Thalassospira sp. TSL5-1: one gene and its partner. The protein of the gene in region 1 interacts with the protein of each later gene in a pairwise test. Links are inferred from orthologs where the notes say so. Each region holds a gene or a part of one and is shown on either strand. Other genes may lie near its edges. The genes, in order: LF95_RS07430 and LF95_RS17555.

The links.
Region 2: the proteins of LF95_RS07430 (region 1) and LF95_RS17555 interact in binary tests that used the Escherichia coli proteins (3 or more experiments, as listed by UniProt). The link is inferred for Thalassospira sp. TSL5-1 from one-to-one orthologs.

The regions. Positions count from the first base shown.
Region 1 is NZ_KV880637.1:1,579,946-1,587,688, reverse strand. Bases 1,670-4,363 are described here. They hold LF95_RS07430 (peptidylprolyl isomerase), read left to right. Parts: upstream 1,670-2,703; coding sequence 2,704-3,024; downstream 3,025-4,363. Other genes in these bases: LF95_RS07420 (peptidoglycan DD-metalloendopeptidase family protein), read right to left, coding at 3,434-4,255; LF95_RS07425 (DUF1491 family protein), read right to left, coding at 3,079-3,432; yaaA (peroxide stress protein YaaA), read right to left, coding at 1,776-2,549; LF95_RS07440 (glycosyl transferase family protein), read right to left, coding at 1,670-1,728. Also shown: LF95_RS07450 (energy-coupling factor ABC transporter ATP-binding protein), read left to right, coding at 1-35; LF95_RS07445 (DUF924 family protein), read left to right, coding at 63-605; more of LF95_RS07440, read right to left, coding at 670-1,669; LF95_RS07415 (hypothetical protein), read right to left, coding at 4,365-4,853; LF95_RS07410 (DUF599 domain-containing protein), read left to right, coding at 5,069-5,743; LF95_RS07405 (methyl-accepting chemotaxis protein), read left to right, coding at 5,884-7,197; LF95_RS07400 (MFS transporter), read right to left, coding at 7,253-7,743. UniProt on the Escherichia coli protein: PPIases accelerate the folding of proteins. It prefers amino acid residues with hydrophobic side chains like leucine and phenylalanine in the P1 position of the peptides substrates.
Region 2 is NZ_KV880639.1:144,566-152,524, reverse strand. Bases 3,406-6,315 are described here. They hold LF95_RS17555 (NAD(P)/FAD-dependent oxidoreductase), read right to left. Parts: upstream 5,474-6,315; coding sequence 4,337-5,473; downstream 3,406-4,336. Other genes in these bases: LF95_RS17550 (hypothetical protein), read right to left, coding at 5,479-6,315; LF95_RS17560 (endo alpha-1,4 polygalactosaminidase), read right to left, coding at 3,406-4,343. In the rest of the region: LF95_RS17585 (BON domain-containing protein), read left to right, coding at 1-132; LF95_RS17580 ((2Fe-2S)-binding protein), read left to right, coding at 295-525; LF95_RS17575 (Glu/Leu/Phe/Val dehydrogenase dimerization domain-containing protein), read right to left, coding at 629-1,678; LF95_RS17570 (hypothetical protein), read left to right, coding at 2,080-2,313; LF95_RS17565 (2-hydroxychromene-2-carboxylate isomerase), read right to left, coding at 2,494-3,093; more of LF95_RS17560, read right to left, coding at 3,159-3,405; more of LF95_RS17550, read right to left, coding at 6,316-6,585; LF95_RS17545 (division plane positioning ATPase MipZ), read left to right, coding at 6,813-7,688; LF95_RS17540 (hypothetical protein), read left to right, coding at 7,774-7,959. UniProt on the Escherichia coli protein: Catalyzes the dehydrogenation of L-2-hydroxyglutarate (L2HG) to alpha-ketoglutarate and couples to the respiratory chain by feeding electrons from the reaction into the membrane quinone pool.

The DNA of each region.
Region 1 (7,743 bases):
AAAATGGCAAACTTGTTTCTGATACGCCGCAATAAACACAAAGCCCGACAGGACGCATCATCATGAATCCGGACGACATATTACATTTCTGGTTTAAGGAACTGACGCCCAAAAAATGGTTTGAAAAAGATACAGCACTTGACCGGCACATCACCGAACGGTTTGCCGATTTTCATGCTGCGGCCACCAGGGGCGAACTGTTTGACTGGCGCAAAACCGCCAAGGGCCGCCTTGCCGAAATCATCATCCTCGATCAGTTTTCGCGCAATATGTACCGTGACGAGCCACAATCCTTTGCCAGCGATGCAATGGCACTTGTGCTGGCGCAGGAAGCCGTGCGGGTAAAGGCAGATCAGGACCTGTCCAATGTGCAGCACAGGCTGTTTTTATATATGCCCTATATGCACTCTGAATCCGAAATCATTCACGAGATTGCGCTGACGCTGTTTGACCAGCCGGGCCTTGAAGAAAATCTCGATTACGAAAAACGCCACAAACAGATCATTGATCGTTTTGGCCGTTATCCGCATCGCAATGAAATTCTGGGACGCCCGTCAAGCGCAGAAGAACTGGCTTTTCTGAAACAGCCGGGCTCGTCGTTCTAACAACAAAGGCAGGGGTTAAACCGCCCCTGCCTTACATTTTCTTCCTCAAAACCGCCTCAGGTAACTACCGCTTGATTTTGCGGTTATCCCACCAGCCTTCAACAAGGCTTTCCGCTTCGTCAATATAATCCGCGCGCCCGGCCAGATATGCCGCCATTGCGGCACTGCCCTTGATTTTGGCAATCGCATCGGCATCCTCGATTTCGCCACGCCAGACCCCCAGGAAATGATCCATCTTGGCCGGTGTGGCGTCATCTTCGGGTTTTTCCGTCCGTGCCAGGCTGGCAGGCCAGCGCAGGTCGCTTAGGACCCCATTATCGAGCAACCGAAGATCGACATGTTTGTAAGGTGTGCGTTCTGCCTCGCCGCCACCGCCCTTAATCACGCCAATACGTGGTAAATGCAGCAATTTGCCGGTTTCACGATGCACATCCAAAAATGCCGGATGAAATACCCCCAAAAACGCCGCCTTCGCCTGCAAGGGGTTGAGTAGACGCAACAGGGTATTTACCGGGCTGCGCAGGCCCAGTAACGGCCGCAGGCCAATCAGTTCCTGCAATTTGGGATGAATATGGCGCAGCGGCAAATAGGAAATACCATGTGTGGCAATATCGGCCCTTGCTTCTTCGGCGGACATGGCCGTTGGCAATTTCAGGGCTTTAAAGGCCGCCTCGGTGCCAACGCCTTTGACCAGATGCGAATTATAGCCGTGCATCAAAACCGGGATCTTGTTTTGTGCCAGCAACAGGGCCGATAGCACAAACCACGGCAAGCCGCGTGTGCGTCCAGCAGCATAAGACGGCCAATCGATCATCGGATGGCTGGCCTCTGGAACATCGCTTTCATCGGGCTCCAGACGGGCGATGTCGCGCACGGCCTCGATCATCCCGGCAAGTTCTTCGGGGGTTTCCCCGCGATAGCGCAACATCAGCAGATAAGCGCCAAGCTGAATCGGATCGACTTCATCACGCAGAATCATGGAAAAGGCCGTAAAGGCCTCGTCACGTGTCAGGCTGCGCGACCTGCCCGGTCCGCGAAAAAACTGCCGCAAATACCCCGAGAACGGATGGGATTCTGGCAAATGATTTTCATCGTCGGGCTGCTCGAGATGATCGTCGCTCATCTGATCGCTCACTGTGTTGGTGAAAAAATAAGATCACGGGCACTACATTATTCGTGCGTGCGCGTAAAGACCCAGTCATTCCCGTCTGTCAAATCATCACGGTAAACATACCCGTCCATATCAAATGATTTCAGGTCTTCGGGCTTTTCCAACCGGTTCTGGATCATGTATCGCGCCATCATGCCACGGGCACGCTTGGCTGAAAACCCAATGACTTTGGCGGTGTTGCCTTTTATTTCCTTAAACACAGGCGTAATTACCGGCCCTTCGATCAATTTGGTTTTCACCGCCTTGAAATATTCGTTCGAGGCCAGGTTCACCAGGGTGCGATCTTTATGCTCGCGGGTGATGTCATTCAAATGATGGGCAATCTTTTCGCCCCAAAATTCATACAGGTTCTTACCGCGCGGATTTTCCAGCTTCGTTCCCATCTCCAGACGATAGGCCTGCATCAAGTCGCGCGGGCGCAACGCCCCATACAGGCCCGAAAGCATGCGAAAATGGTCTTCCGCCCAGTCCAGATCTTTCTGGCTCAGGTTATCAGCATCGAGTCCGACATAGGTATCGCCACGAAAAGCATAAACCGCCGGTTTGGCATTTTCGGCGGTGAAAGGCGTTTTGAAATGGGCAAATCGCTGCACATTCAATTCAGCCAGATCCTCGCTGATCCCCATTAAATTCATTAAATCGCGACGGGTCTTTTTTTGCGCAACCTCAACCAACTCAACGGCATCGTCCAGAAATACCGGCTGACTAACAGGCATTTTTGGGGCCGGATTTTCAAAGTCGAGTTTCTTTGCCGGGGAAACAACAGCAAGCATTTGTGCGCCTCTTCTCTTTCATCGCGGATCATTTTGTCGTAACAAGCCACAAGGCTTATGGGAAAGTGCCAGCCATGGCAATTCCCATAATTTTGAAATTTTGCAGATTTCCGGTACTTCGCAATGGTGTGGTGCCGGGCTGAAAGGAAAAATCATGAGTGAACAAGTTCGCGCATCTCACATCCTGCTGATGTATGCCGGTTCCGCACGCTCCACCGCGTCACGCAGCAAGGACGAAGCCCTGACCCTGATTAAAGACCTGAAAACCCAGGTCGACAATGGTGCCGATTTCGCCGAAGTCGCCCAGGCAAATTCCGATTGCCCGTCGGGCCGTCAGGGTGGCGACCTTGGCTTTTTTGGCCGTGGCATGATGGTCCCTGAATTCGACCAGGCCGCGTTCAACATGGAAGTCGGAACCGTGTCCGACGTGGTGGAAACCGATTTCGGTTATCACATCCTGCAGCGCACCGCTTAATCCGGTATCGCAAAAAATTAAAGGTCTGCAGTCGCTTGCAGGCCTTTTTTTATATCAGAATTCAACAATTGGCGCATCAAGCTCATATTGCGACTTGTGATCTTCGACTTCCAGCACCCAAATATCCCGGTCAAAAGAAATCTGTCGGCAGCAATACTTATCGCACTGCATTTCCGTTTCACGATCACCGCTTCCACCCCCTGCAACCTGCATCCAGCCAAGTTCACCTTCCATCGTGGTGACACGCGAATATACAAAACAACCTGCGGCAAAACGGTTTAGTTTCAACAAAACCGCCCCGGCATCCTCGTTGCCTTTATGCACGACCATTGCCGTAATGCCATTGGCCTGGCAAATCCCGATCTGGCCACGCACCCAAATACCGGCTTTTAAACGGGGCTGGGTCATTTCACACACCTTCCCGACTGGCTGTTACATTTTCCGGCATTTGCAAAATCAGGTTTGCATTGGGGCAAATAGCTTCCCATACATCCCATTGAGACGGTTTGGCTGCACCAAAATAGTCACCGCGTTTCCCCAGAAGATCAAAAATGATCTGAAAATGCAGGTGCGGTATCCAGTCGCCATTGATCGGATAATCACCAAACTGGCAAAGCTCTTCCCCTTTCGCAAAGGGCTTGCCCTCATAAAGCCCCACAAGCGATTCCCGGCTCAGATGTCCATACAATGTCCAGAAGGTGATGCCCGGTTCGGGGTTATGCTCCATGATAATGGTGGGGCCATAATCCAGCGGCAGGTCATTATCAGCAAAGCTGTGCACTACGCCATCAAGCGGCATGAAAACCGGCGTTCCCGCAGGCAGGAAAAGATCAATCCCCAAATGCTGGGACCGGGCTTCACCGCCCACCTTAAATTGAGGCGACTGATAACAAATCCGGTCCTCGCGATAGCGGCCAACACCAACAGGCGCATCCTGCGCGGCCATTTGTGCAAACATCAGTTCCGTCTGCCGGGCCGGGTCGCTGGTCCCGCCAATCACCACATCGCCATTGCGGCTGAAATCATAAACGATCTTGCGACATGTTTTCAGATCAAACGACAAAACCGAGGCGAATTGATCCTGGTTATCGCCAATCCAGCGTAGCAATTTTTGTCCTTCGGGAAACGGTGCCTCGCCCTTTACATGCCGCGCCAAATAGGTCGCAAGGCGTTCCTCGCCCTGCGCCAATTCGTTATTCATATCCATTGAAACCGGGCGTTCCTGGCTCACCGCGATGCTCCGCAAAAGAAAAAAGGCAGCAAGGTTATCCATGCTGCCTTTGTGGGTATCGAATTTATCGGCCAGTGGCAAGCAACTGCGTTACCCACCCTTTGCCCCGTTACCAGTTGGCAACTTCATATTCGCACGATACGTCATCATCATCGGTATCGGTCAGCGCAACCGTCAGGCGGCGCATTTGCGGATTGAACCGTTTAATGAAGTTCAACAGCAACAGGGCTTCTTCGCTCAATTCGCCAGCATCTTCATCATCATCGTCAAGTTCGCACAGCTCCACCAGTTCAAGGAACAGGGCCGCCAGCGCGCGTTTGACATCTTCGCCGCCCTTAAGCCCTCCGGTTAATTCACCCAGTGGCTTCAAATCAACTTCCAGCTGACGCAGGGTCTTGCTCATCTGGTCGATGTCGTCTTCGTCCAGCACCATTTCGGCGGCAATCATGTGGGTGCCGACTTCATTGATATTCATATAGCCGACAAATTCAAACACATCATCCTTGCTGCGACCTTCCTCGATCAGCGCTTCGGTATGTGCTTCAAATTCGGCCAGTTCGACGTCTTCTTCGCCAAGGTCGTTATCAAGGTCGCTCATGGGGTATTTGCTCCGTTAAATTTGCGCCGCTGATACTCTTTCTCGGGTCGGAAAACAACCCGCCGAAGATGATTTTCAGCAATTCGTCATCTCATTGCCTATCGCATCATTATAAACCAAGCCCAGGGTGCTGCCAAAAGAAACACCTAAGCCAATTTTGATCATCAATGATATAATCCGCCCCCATAAAAAGGGGAAAAGGACGAAAAACATAAATGGTAACAACAACATTACACGATGCACTGGCACTCGGCTGGGCCATTTGCTGGTGGGCTGGCTATACCTTTTATGCTGACAGCAGCACGCGGCGACGCAAAAGCATTTCCGCGTTAATGGCGCATAATCGACATCGCTGGATGGAACAGATGCGTAAACGTAATTTGCGGATGATTGATACCTCTATCGCCAGCAACCTGATTACAGCGATCAGTTTTTTCTCATCAACAACGATTCTGGTTCTGGTTGGTCTGGGCGCGCTTCTTGGCTACAGCAGAGAAGGTATTGAACTGGTTTCCACCCTGCCCTATGCCGCCGCGTCCACACCCTTATTGTGGAATTGCAAAGTCGTATTTCTGATGTTGATCTTTGTTTATGCCTTTTTCAAATTTACCTGGGCTTTCCGGCTATCAAATTACTGTTCGATCCTGATTGGTGCCACCCCCGAAACCAGCGATGAAAAAGGCCCCAACATAGCAGCCCAGGCCGCCCGTATGAGCATGATGTCAGCCCATAACTTCAATCGTGGCATTCGTGCTTATTTCTTCGCCCTTTCGGCGCTGGCTTGGTTTTATCATCCTGTAGCCTTCATGATTGGATCCACTTGGGTGATCGTCATTCTGTACAATCGTGAATTTCGTTCCCATGCCCTGGAAATCATGATGGGGCGTTAGATCACCCAAACCGACAGACGGACGAACGCACCAGCACGGAAACTGATGGAGAATACAAAAACCTTGAAAGACTTTTGATCAATACACACATCCCAAAAGAATAGCACATCACCACCTTAAGATAAGATGATGGTGCAGGGATGAGATTGTCAAAAGTTCTGAAAGTATATCGCATGGCGTTTTTAAAACCATCAGCCGAAACAGCCGAAAAAATCGAATGGCTGCAAATTTTGTCACGACACTCCGGTGTTGGATTATGGGATGCCATTCTTCACGATGGCGATGCGATGCACCCAAAGTCAAAATGGACCTGGACACCTGAATTTCGTCGCCTGTGCGGTTTTGACAATGAAAACGATTTTCCCAACGTCGTGCAATCCTGGTCGGACCGTCTGCATCCAGAGGATGTCGCGCCCACATTTGCCGCCTTTGGCAATGCTTTGGAAACGGGTAAACCATATGACGTTCTATATCGCCTGAAGGTAAAGGATGGCTCCTATCGCTGGTTTCGGGCGACTGGTGGAACCGTGAAGGATGCAAACGGCATTCCCCGCCGCGCATGTGGGTCACTGGTTGACGTTCATGATAGCAAAGTTGCCGAAGCCGAACGTGACGAAATGCGTCAGAAGTTGGCCGATGCTTTTGAAGCCTCTGTGGGGAAACTTGTCGAAGCGGTATCAGAATCCGCCAGAACACTCGATAAAGCCGCACACTCAATGACATCAACGGCAACTCAAACAGCAAACTTGTGTGATGTTGTTGCCTCCGCCTCCCATGAAACAAACGAAAACGTTCAGTCTGTCGCATCGGCAACAGAAGAATTGTCCGCATCAATCGATGACATCAGCAAACGTGTTAACCAATCATCCCAAATTATCAGTACTGCCGTTTCAGAAGCTGTCGAAACCAACAACAAAATTGAATCTCTGGCGACTGCTGCACAAAAAATTGGTGATGTTGTCAAACTGATCAATGACATTGCCGGACAAACCAACCTTTTGGCCCTAAATGCCACCATCGAAGCTGCCCGTGCAGGAGATGCTGGCAAGGGATTTGCCGTGGTTGCCTCCGAGGTAAAAACCCTCGCGACCCAAACAGCGCGTGCAACAGAAGAAATTGCCAACCAAATCAAAGCAATACAGGAAGAAACGCAAAACGCGGTTCAAGCCATTCAGAACATTTCCCGCACGATTAACGAAGTAGACGAGATTTCAACGGCCATTGCCTCTGCAATTGAACAACAGGGATCGGTTACCCACGAGATTTCAAACAGTGTTTATCAGGCTGTAAAAAGCACCGAATCTGCTCAGGCTAATGTTCGATCTGTCACGGAGGCAGCCAACGACACAGGTAAGGCTGCGAGCCATGTTCAGGGGGAAACATCAGAATTGGCAAAAAATGGCGACAAATTGCGCGACCAGGTTGGTGAATTCTTGCGCTCTATTCGCCAATAAACAAACCACAGGCCTTGCCAAACCGCCCTTATGACAGGGCGGTTTGGCGTTCCCGTTACCCTGATTTTATCGCAGTTGCTTTTAACCGGCGTTTATAAACGGCATAAATCGCAACAATCAACACAACCAGGCCGACAGGCATGGCCGCCGACATTAACAAAACGGACCACCCTGCTCCGGCATAAATCGAGCCTGCAGACAACGAAGCCACAGCAACTGTCCCAAACACGGCAAATTCATTAATGGCCTGCACACGGGCCTGCTCAGACGGACGGTAATTTTCCGTCAGTAACGTTGTCGCGCCCACGAACATGAAATTCCAGCCAATCCCCAGCAATACCAGTGCGGGCCAGAAATTCGCCAGCAAATCAATCCCGGTTAACCCGAACACCAGGCAAACAAGCGTAAAGACAGCACCTGCCTGAATGATGACCAGTGACCCAAAACGGCGAATCAGGTTGCCGGTAAAAAAGCCCGGCGCATACATACCCACCACATGCCACTGAATAATAAAGGCGGCATCCCCAAAGGCATAGTCGCAGTCAA
Region 2 (7,959 bases), on another replicon or contig:
GAAACGGTAGGCAATATCGTCTATATCATGGGCGAATCGGCCAATAAAACCGAATATGACAAGGTGCTGAATATCGTACGTCGCATCAAGGGGGTGACCAAAGTGGTCAGCCATGTATCGGTTGTCGGATGATCTTGTAACGACAGGATATTTTCCCATCTGGGTCCGCAGCCTCAAGCTGGCTGCGGATTTTTTTGTGCCCCGAAACGGGAATTTGATCGAAATCATTTGAAACGCATTCGCATTTGCAGTAGTTAGATTGGGTGTAACTAATAACTGATTGCATTTGCATTTATGTTTGTATGTGTTTGTAATGCCCTTAACCAGGGCGATGTAAAACGTGCTGCGACGGATGGCAATGCGACGCGTCCGGCAGAGGTTTTCCGTTTTCACGGCTGCAAACCACAATGTGGTAAATGTGCCTGTCACATGCGGGCAGAACTGAACCGTCATTGCTGTTCGGATGGCGGGCAGGATCAGGTGGTTGCCAATGTTGCCGCTGATCAGGCGATTGCAGCGGAATAGCCATTTGGACTGTTTCGTCGGTTAAACACCAACTTTTTTGCATACAAACGAAAAAGGCGAAGCCGCTGGGGCCTCGCCTTTCATTTTACCAGTCTGGTAAAAATTATGCCTTTTTGCCAAAACGTTCCTCGGCCAGGCGGTCGGCGATAAAGCTGGTTGATTTGTTTTCCCGGTCCGCCCGTTCAAAGATTTCGCGCACTGTTGCGCCAATCCCTTCAATATGGCGGTTTGTTTCGCTAACCGGGCGACCTTCGCGGCAGTAATGCACCTCGACGACGCCACCGGCATTAATGACGTAATCCGGCGCATATAACACACCCATTTCGCGCAAAATGTCGCCGTGGCGGTCTGCTTCAAGCTGGTTGTTTGCCGCCCCGGCAATAATCCCGGCCTTCAGGCTGGCAATCGAGGTGTCGTTGATGATGCCACCCAGCGCGCAGGGAGCCAAAACATCTGCATTGACCGACAGGATTTCATCAACGGAAACAGCTTTGGCCCCAAACCGGTCAACCGCCCGATCAACCGCGCTGGCATTGATATCGGCAACAATCAGCTCGGCGCCGGCATTGTGCAACAGCTCGCAAAGGTGAAAACCGACATTGCCCAGACCCTGCACGGCGACGCGCATATCCTTAAGGTCATCATTGCCGGTTTTGTGTTTGACGGCTTCTTTCAGGCCGATAAACACGCCATAGGCGGTAAAAGGCGAGGGATCGCCAGTGCGCGCTGGGTCCTTGCCATCATTGATGCCGCCAACATGGTGTGTCTGACGGGCAATTTCAGCCATATCGGCGGGGCTGGTGCCAACATCTTCGGCGACGATATAACGACCATTAAGACGTTCGACCGCCCGGCCGACAGCGCGAAACAGCTCCGGCGTTTTCTGGGTGCGCGGATCACCGATGATAACGGATTTACCGCCCCCAAGCGGCAGATTAACCAGGGCCGATTTATAGGTCATGCCGCGCGACAGGCGCAAAACATCGTGAATGGCATCCTGTTCGCTGGCATAGGGCCACATACGGCATCCGCCCAACGAAGGGCCAAGATGGGTGTTGTGAACAGCGATAATGGCTTTCAAGCCGGTTTCGCGGTCGCTGGCAAAAACAACCTGTTCATGATTATCAAAGGCGGGATCGGAAAAAATGGACATCTTGGGACAGCCTCCCGGGCTGGTTTTGTTTTGATTTTGGGAAAGAAAAAAGTCCTGCTTACCCTTTTATGTTTGCCGAGATAGCCCATTCGGCAATTGGAAAGTTGCCAAAAAAGCAAAAAAGACCGTTTTGAAGCAAAGCCTTGGGTTGTGTGGAATTTAATGTCCGAGTCAGCGCTGCTTTGTAATTTTATTTCGTGCAAATATTGCAAGCCGATTATGCAAAACTGGCGCGCTGTGGTTTCTTATGTTTCAATTAAATTACGATTCAGGCCGGATGATTTACGGCTCGTTAAACTACTGGTCGCAGACTTGTGGTTGATATTTCATTTTCAAGAGAGATATCATCAGGACACATCAAGCGTCGGGTCGGACGCTGACAGCAAGAGGAGTTTCGGGGGATGTCAGCTTTTACAGACCACCGGAAGCGGGTTTATCAAGTTGGGTTGCACAACAAATTCGTGCGTGAGTGCGTTAAGGAAAACCGTTCTCATGCCCTGTATGACGACCGTTGGGCCGATATACAGACTCACGAAGTAGCGGCACAGACCAAAACAAAGGCACTTGCCATGATCGAAAAAAATTATCCGTCCTGTGACGGATTTGTTGTCGATCACGTCAAACGCCACGATTGATTTTAGGGGCCGCATCAGCGCCGGGTTTTGGGTGTTGAAGCTGGCGATATCTGTGCAAAAAGTTGCAAAGAAACAGGGCGGGATCCACACCCGCCCTGTTTCTTGTTTTACGATAGGTTGTTGCCCTGCCGCTCAGTGGGCCCACAGGAATATGTGGTAAAGACAAATCGCTTTAAACGATCATTCGGCTTCCGAGAGCGCGCGGTCGACAAAGTCCAGCCTGTCCTGTCCCCAGAACATTTCGTCATCGACAAAATAGGTCGGGGCACCAAAGATGTTGAGGGTTTTGGCATCTTCGGTATAGCTTTTGAAGGTATGGGTAACGGTCTGGTCATGCGCCTGTTCGAGATATTTACCGTCAAGACCAGTGCGCGCCAGGGCGCTGGCAATGGTGTCGGGGGCGGCAACATTACGGTCGTTTACCCAGATATCTTCCATGATGGCCATAATCAGGTTTGAAATATCGTGGCCGTCACGCTTGGCGGCAATCATGGTTCCTGCTGCCAATGAGCCATCCACCGGAAAGAATTTCGGGCTTTCATTTAAGGGAATATCCAGAAACTTGCGCCAGCGTTTGAGTTCGACCATCCGGTATTGCTGACGCGGGATCGGACGCTGATGCAAGGGAACACCGCCACCATGTTTGAAAATCTCGGCCGGGTCCACCGGGCGATGATCGAGTGAGGCATTATGGCGTTTGGCAATCTCCATTGCCCGCTGAAGGCCTAAAAAGGCCCAGGGCGAAGGGACAAAGAAATAGTGGGTTATAACCTTGGACACGATTTTCTCCTGCGATTCTATTGGGATATTATGTCTTGAAATACCCGTTTGTGCCCGGTTTTTGTTTACTGGTCAGCCCACCATCGATAATCGTCAACGCCGTCGATGACAATGCCGTCAAAACCAAGCTGCATCAGGCCGGCGACGTAACTGTTGGCATTGCCAAAAATGATGTTTTGCCATTGTGGTTCCCAGTAATAAACATGGTTTTCCTGGCCCCACCGGCCCGTGTTGCTGGCACTGCTGATAAAATCGGGCGATCCGGCGCGCCAGTCCGCCCGCCAGTAATAGCGGTAGGTTTGTGCCGTTCCAACATCGACATAAGCCAGCAGCAATCGGGGCGTGCCAAGTTTTTTGTAGCGCAATTTTCGCATGTCATCAAAAGTCAGCGGAACCGTGCCACGGTGAAAGGCATCCAGGATCAGGATGTCGTAATTGGTGTTGGCCAGCGCATTGACATAGGCGTCTTTATTGCCAAATGGGGCGCTGTCGATCACCATTGCGTAATTGCGCGCCTTGTGGATCGTATCAATGACAAAGGGGTTTTCGTTAAACGGTGTCGAAGGCACCTTTGCTAGTGCTGAAAGCTGCATGTCCGGGGGCGGGGCTGCGTAATAAAGCGGGTCAAGGTCTTTCAGATTCTGGCGTGATTTGCGGATGTTTTCCATCTTGTCGGTATAATCAAGCATGAAAAACCGCATGCCGGTATTTGACAGGCGTTCCAGATATTGCTGATCATATTTGACCTCGCCTTCGGCGGTTTCCTTGTTGTAACCATCGCGTCCGTAACGCGGGGCCTCGACCAGAAAACCGTCCAGCGCGCGGATGAAATTACGGGCTGGTTTGGCATCGGACTTGGTAACAAACAGCCCCGGTTCAATAAATGTCGTGAGGTCCAACCCGTTCATGGCGATGATCGAAAAATCGCTTCGCTGATTTTTGGCCCAGCGGCTTAGCGAGACGATCATTTTGCGCATTTCTTCGGCAAAATCACGCTTTGGTTTGGAATCATCTTCGTCTTTGTTGTCGCCCACATCCGGGCTGTTGGACAGGCTGTTGGCTGGCGGAACAAAGGGTTCAAGTTGCTGCGCATTCGCATGAAAAGGCAGCGAACTGATCATTAATCCTGCCATCAGGCCAGCAAGAAAAAAACTGCGCGAAAACAATCGCCAGCCAGATGCTGTTTCACTTTGATGACGACGGGTAAACCCGGCGGGGCGGAGCGCAAGGGCGGAAACCATGATCAGCATGCAGCCTTTTTTACCGGTAAAGAACTGAGTTTAGCACAGACATAATCCCCGATCGCCATTGATGCCGTCAGCCCGGGCGATTCAATGCCGTAAAGCGTTATCAACCCATCAACACCATGATCATCGGGCCCGGAAATCAGGAAGTCGCGTGCCGGTTCACCTTTGGACTGGATTTTGGGACGGATACCGGCATAGCCCGGCTGTAACGCTGCTTCATCCAGGTCGGGATAATAGCGGCGAATGGCATCCGCAAACAGGCTGCGCCGGGCATCGTTAACGGTGTAGTCGGGCTGGTCAATCCATTCAACATCGGGGCCAAAGCGCGCCTGCCCGCCAAGGTCAAGGGTCAGGTGAATGCCAAGCCCGGCCTGTTCCGGGGCCGGATAGATCAGGGTTGAAAACGGGCTTTTGCCGCCCAGCGTGAAATAGATGCCGCGCGCATAATGTTGTGGTGGTACAGTTTGGCGGGCAAGGCCGGAATAGTTATTGGCCAGTGTCTGGCTGTGCAATCCCCCCGCAATCACCAGTTCCTTGCAGGAAATTTCCATTTCTTCACCCGCGACATCACGGGTTTGAAGAATGTGCAAACCATTTTCATGGCGACCGGCAATAACGTCGGTATTTAGGGCAAGGGTGGCCCCGGCAATTTCGGCATCGCCCAGAAGCGAGACCATTAAATCGTGTGAGTCAATAATCCCGGTAGATGGGCTTTCAAGGGCGGCAACACATTTGACAGCAGGTTCGCGCTCGTGAATTTCTTCTGCGCTACGCCAGGTAAGGTCGGTAACGCCATTGCCGATTGCGTGTTTTTCGATTTGGCGCAAGGCATCAATCTGTGCATCGTGGGTAGCGACAATCAGTTTGCCGGTATTGCGATGGTTAATGCCGCGATCCGCGCAATAGCGATAAAGTGCCTGTTTGCCACTTATGCACAATTTGGCCTTCAGGCTGCCTTTTGGGTAATAAATTCCAGCATGAATGACTTCGCTGTTACGCGAACTGGTTTCGGTACCAATGGCGTCATGACGTTCAATAATCATGACCTCACGCCCGCTTTGCGCCAAGGCGCGTGCACAGGCGAGGCCCACAACGCCCGCACCTACAACAATGGTTTCGATATCAAACGTCATAATCGTTATTGACCTGCCTGACGAAAAAAGACCGGCGCGCCGTTGCTGTCCTGGCCTTCGCCCTTGACCTGGCTTGGGTCCGGGCTGTTATAGGTGCCGCGGGCTGAAATGCCGTCCGAACAAAAAATTGCCCAGTTGCCAAACGGCAGGGTAGCACTTTGATACCGTCCGCCCTGATGTTGCCAGTATCCTTCGCAGTGGCGATCCCCGCTATCGACAATCATGGTGCCTTCACCGGCCGGTTTGTCAAATTTCAGCACACCATATCCGGTCTGGTTGCCCCAGTTTGTTGTAATACCAATCCCCTGGTCGGGGGCTATGGCCGGGGCCTTTTGTGTTGCCGCTGGCGGCGAGGTGGATGGCGATGCCGACAGCGGGGCACCTTCCTGTGTCGTTACCGGCACGTTGCCCTCGGTTTGCAGAGGTGGATTTGTTCCCGGTGCGGTGAGTTGCGGTGCCGGGGCGACCGGCACAGTGGCGCCGGTGTTGTCGGGCAAATTGATCTCAAATCGTAAAAAGAAATCGGCGGCAAAATCGCGTGCCGCGTTTGATGTCATTTGTTGTGCCGGGGCCTGGTGCTGTGGCGCATTTTGAACGGCAATCGGTTCACAGAAATACCCTAAAAGCTGACTGCCTTTTTGATCCGTGCGCAAAGGGTCCCAGCGCCCGGCATAACTGATGCACTGGGCATTGTCTTTGGCAAAGGGCAGGACCTGAATGAGGCCCGACGGGGTTTGATAGGCAAAGCTGTTTCCATTGGCACGGCTTTTTCCCCTTAATTCGTCAAACATATCCAGCAGGCTGGCCGGTGGCGTGTCGGTGCGAAAGGCAAAACCGGGATTGGTTTCGGAAAAGACCGATTCGATAAATATCTGGTTGGCCGTGTGGCTGTCGTCGCTTTGATCCAGCCAGCGCGCAACATAAACCGTGCTGTTTTCACGGATCTGTCGCAAATAGACAGCCGTCGCATTAAATGGTGGGTGATATCGTACCGGGCTTTGCGCCGCGTCGATTTTAAGAAATGCCCCTGCATTTTGGCTGCTGGCCTGCGCTGAGATCCCGATCACGGCAAGTGCCAGGCATGCCGGTATATATTTTTGCAGAAAGGTCACAAACTTCTCCCCCGTTGAGCTTGCTGTCTTTGCGATGCCGATTGCTCTATGTTTAGCGCCAAGACGATAAATTGGCTAGGGTAGAGCCGGTTTGCGCTGTGGCTTATGCGTCTTTATACTTGATTTTTACGCATAAAGGCGTTCATTCACGGGCATTGGGGACTTTTTGGTTTTCAGAACACACTATGACGGAGCAGCGCGTAATGACGGGGGACGCAACCGCCACCATGACCGAAATCAAGGGACAGGGCGACGCACAATCCACAGGCGGACGCGCGAAACGCGCGCATGTCATTGTCATTGGCAATGAAAAGGGCGGGTCGGGCAAATCGACAACAGCGATGCACCTGATTGTTGCCTTGCTGAAAATGGATTTTTCCGTCGGTTCGCTGGATATTGACGCCCGGCAGGGCACATTGACCCGATATGTCGAAAACCGTCAGGCCTTTAATCAGGCACGCGGACTTTCGCTCAAGATGCCGGTTCATTATCCGGTTTATAAAAGCGAGGATAATGACGCAACCGCCGCCAAGCATGATGAACGGGACAGATTTACCCGTGCCCTGGGTGAGCTGGTGTTGAACCATGACTTTGTCGTCATGGATTGCCCCGGCAGTGACAATTATCTCTCGCGGTTGGCCCACGCCTGTGCCGATACCCTGATTACCCCGATCAATGACAGTTACATCGATTTGGATATGCTCGCACGGATTGACCCGGAGACATTGGAAGTCAAGGGGCCAAGCCTGTATGCGGAAATGGTGTGGGATGCCCGCAAGCGCCGTGCTGCGGTTGATGGCGGGTCTATTGACTGGATTGTGATGCGCAATCGTTTGTCACATCTTGATGCCCGTAATAAGCGTGATATCGCCGAAATCATCGACAAGCTGGCAAGCCGCATTCATTTTCGGGTTGCGCCGGGTTTTGGTGAACGTGTGATTTATCGTGAACTGTTCCTGAATGGCCTAACGCTTCTTGATTTGCGTGAAAAGGGCATCGGTATTACGCTGAGCATGTCGCACATGGCGGCCCGTCAGGAAGTTCGGCAATTGCTTGAGGTTATTGGCTTTACACCGGCTGACGGCGAAGAGTTACCGATTTGATGATGCTTCTGGCCTCGGCATTTTGCTGGTTTGATTAAAGCCGGGTCAAAGGTTTCTTTAGGGACAACAAACACTCAGGAACGCAATGGCGGATGATGACGGGGCTGTTTCATCACAATCGAGCAGACAGGATGTCGCGGATTTTTTGAATCGTGCCCGATCTGTCGAGACAACAGCACCCCGCTCCGGCCCGGCGGCGGGACGCATTGTGTTTGCCCTGGATGCCACAGCAAGCCGCCAGCCTAATTGGGACATGGCCGCGCATATCCAG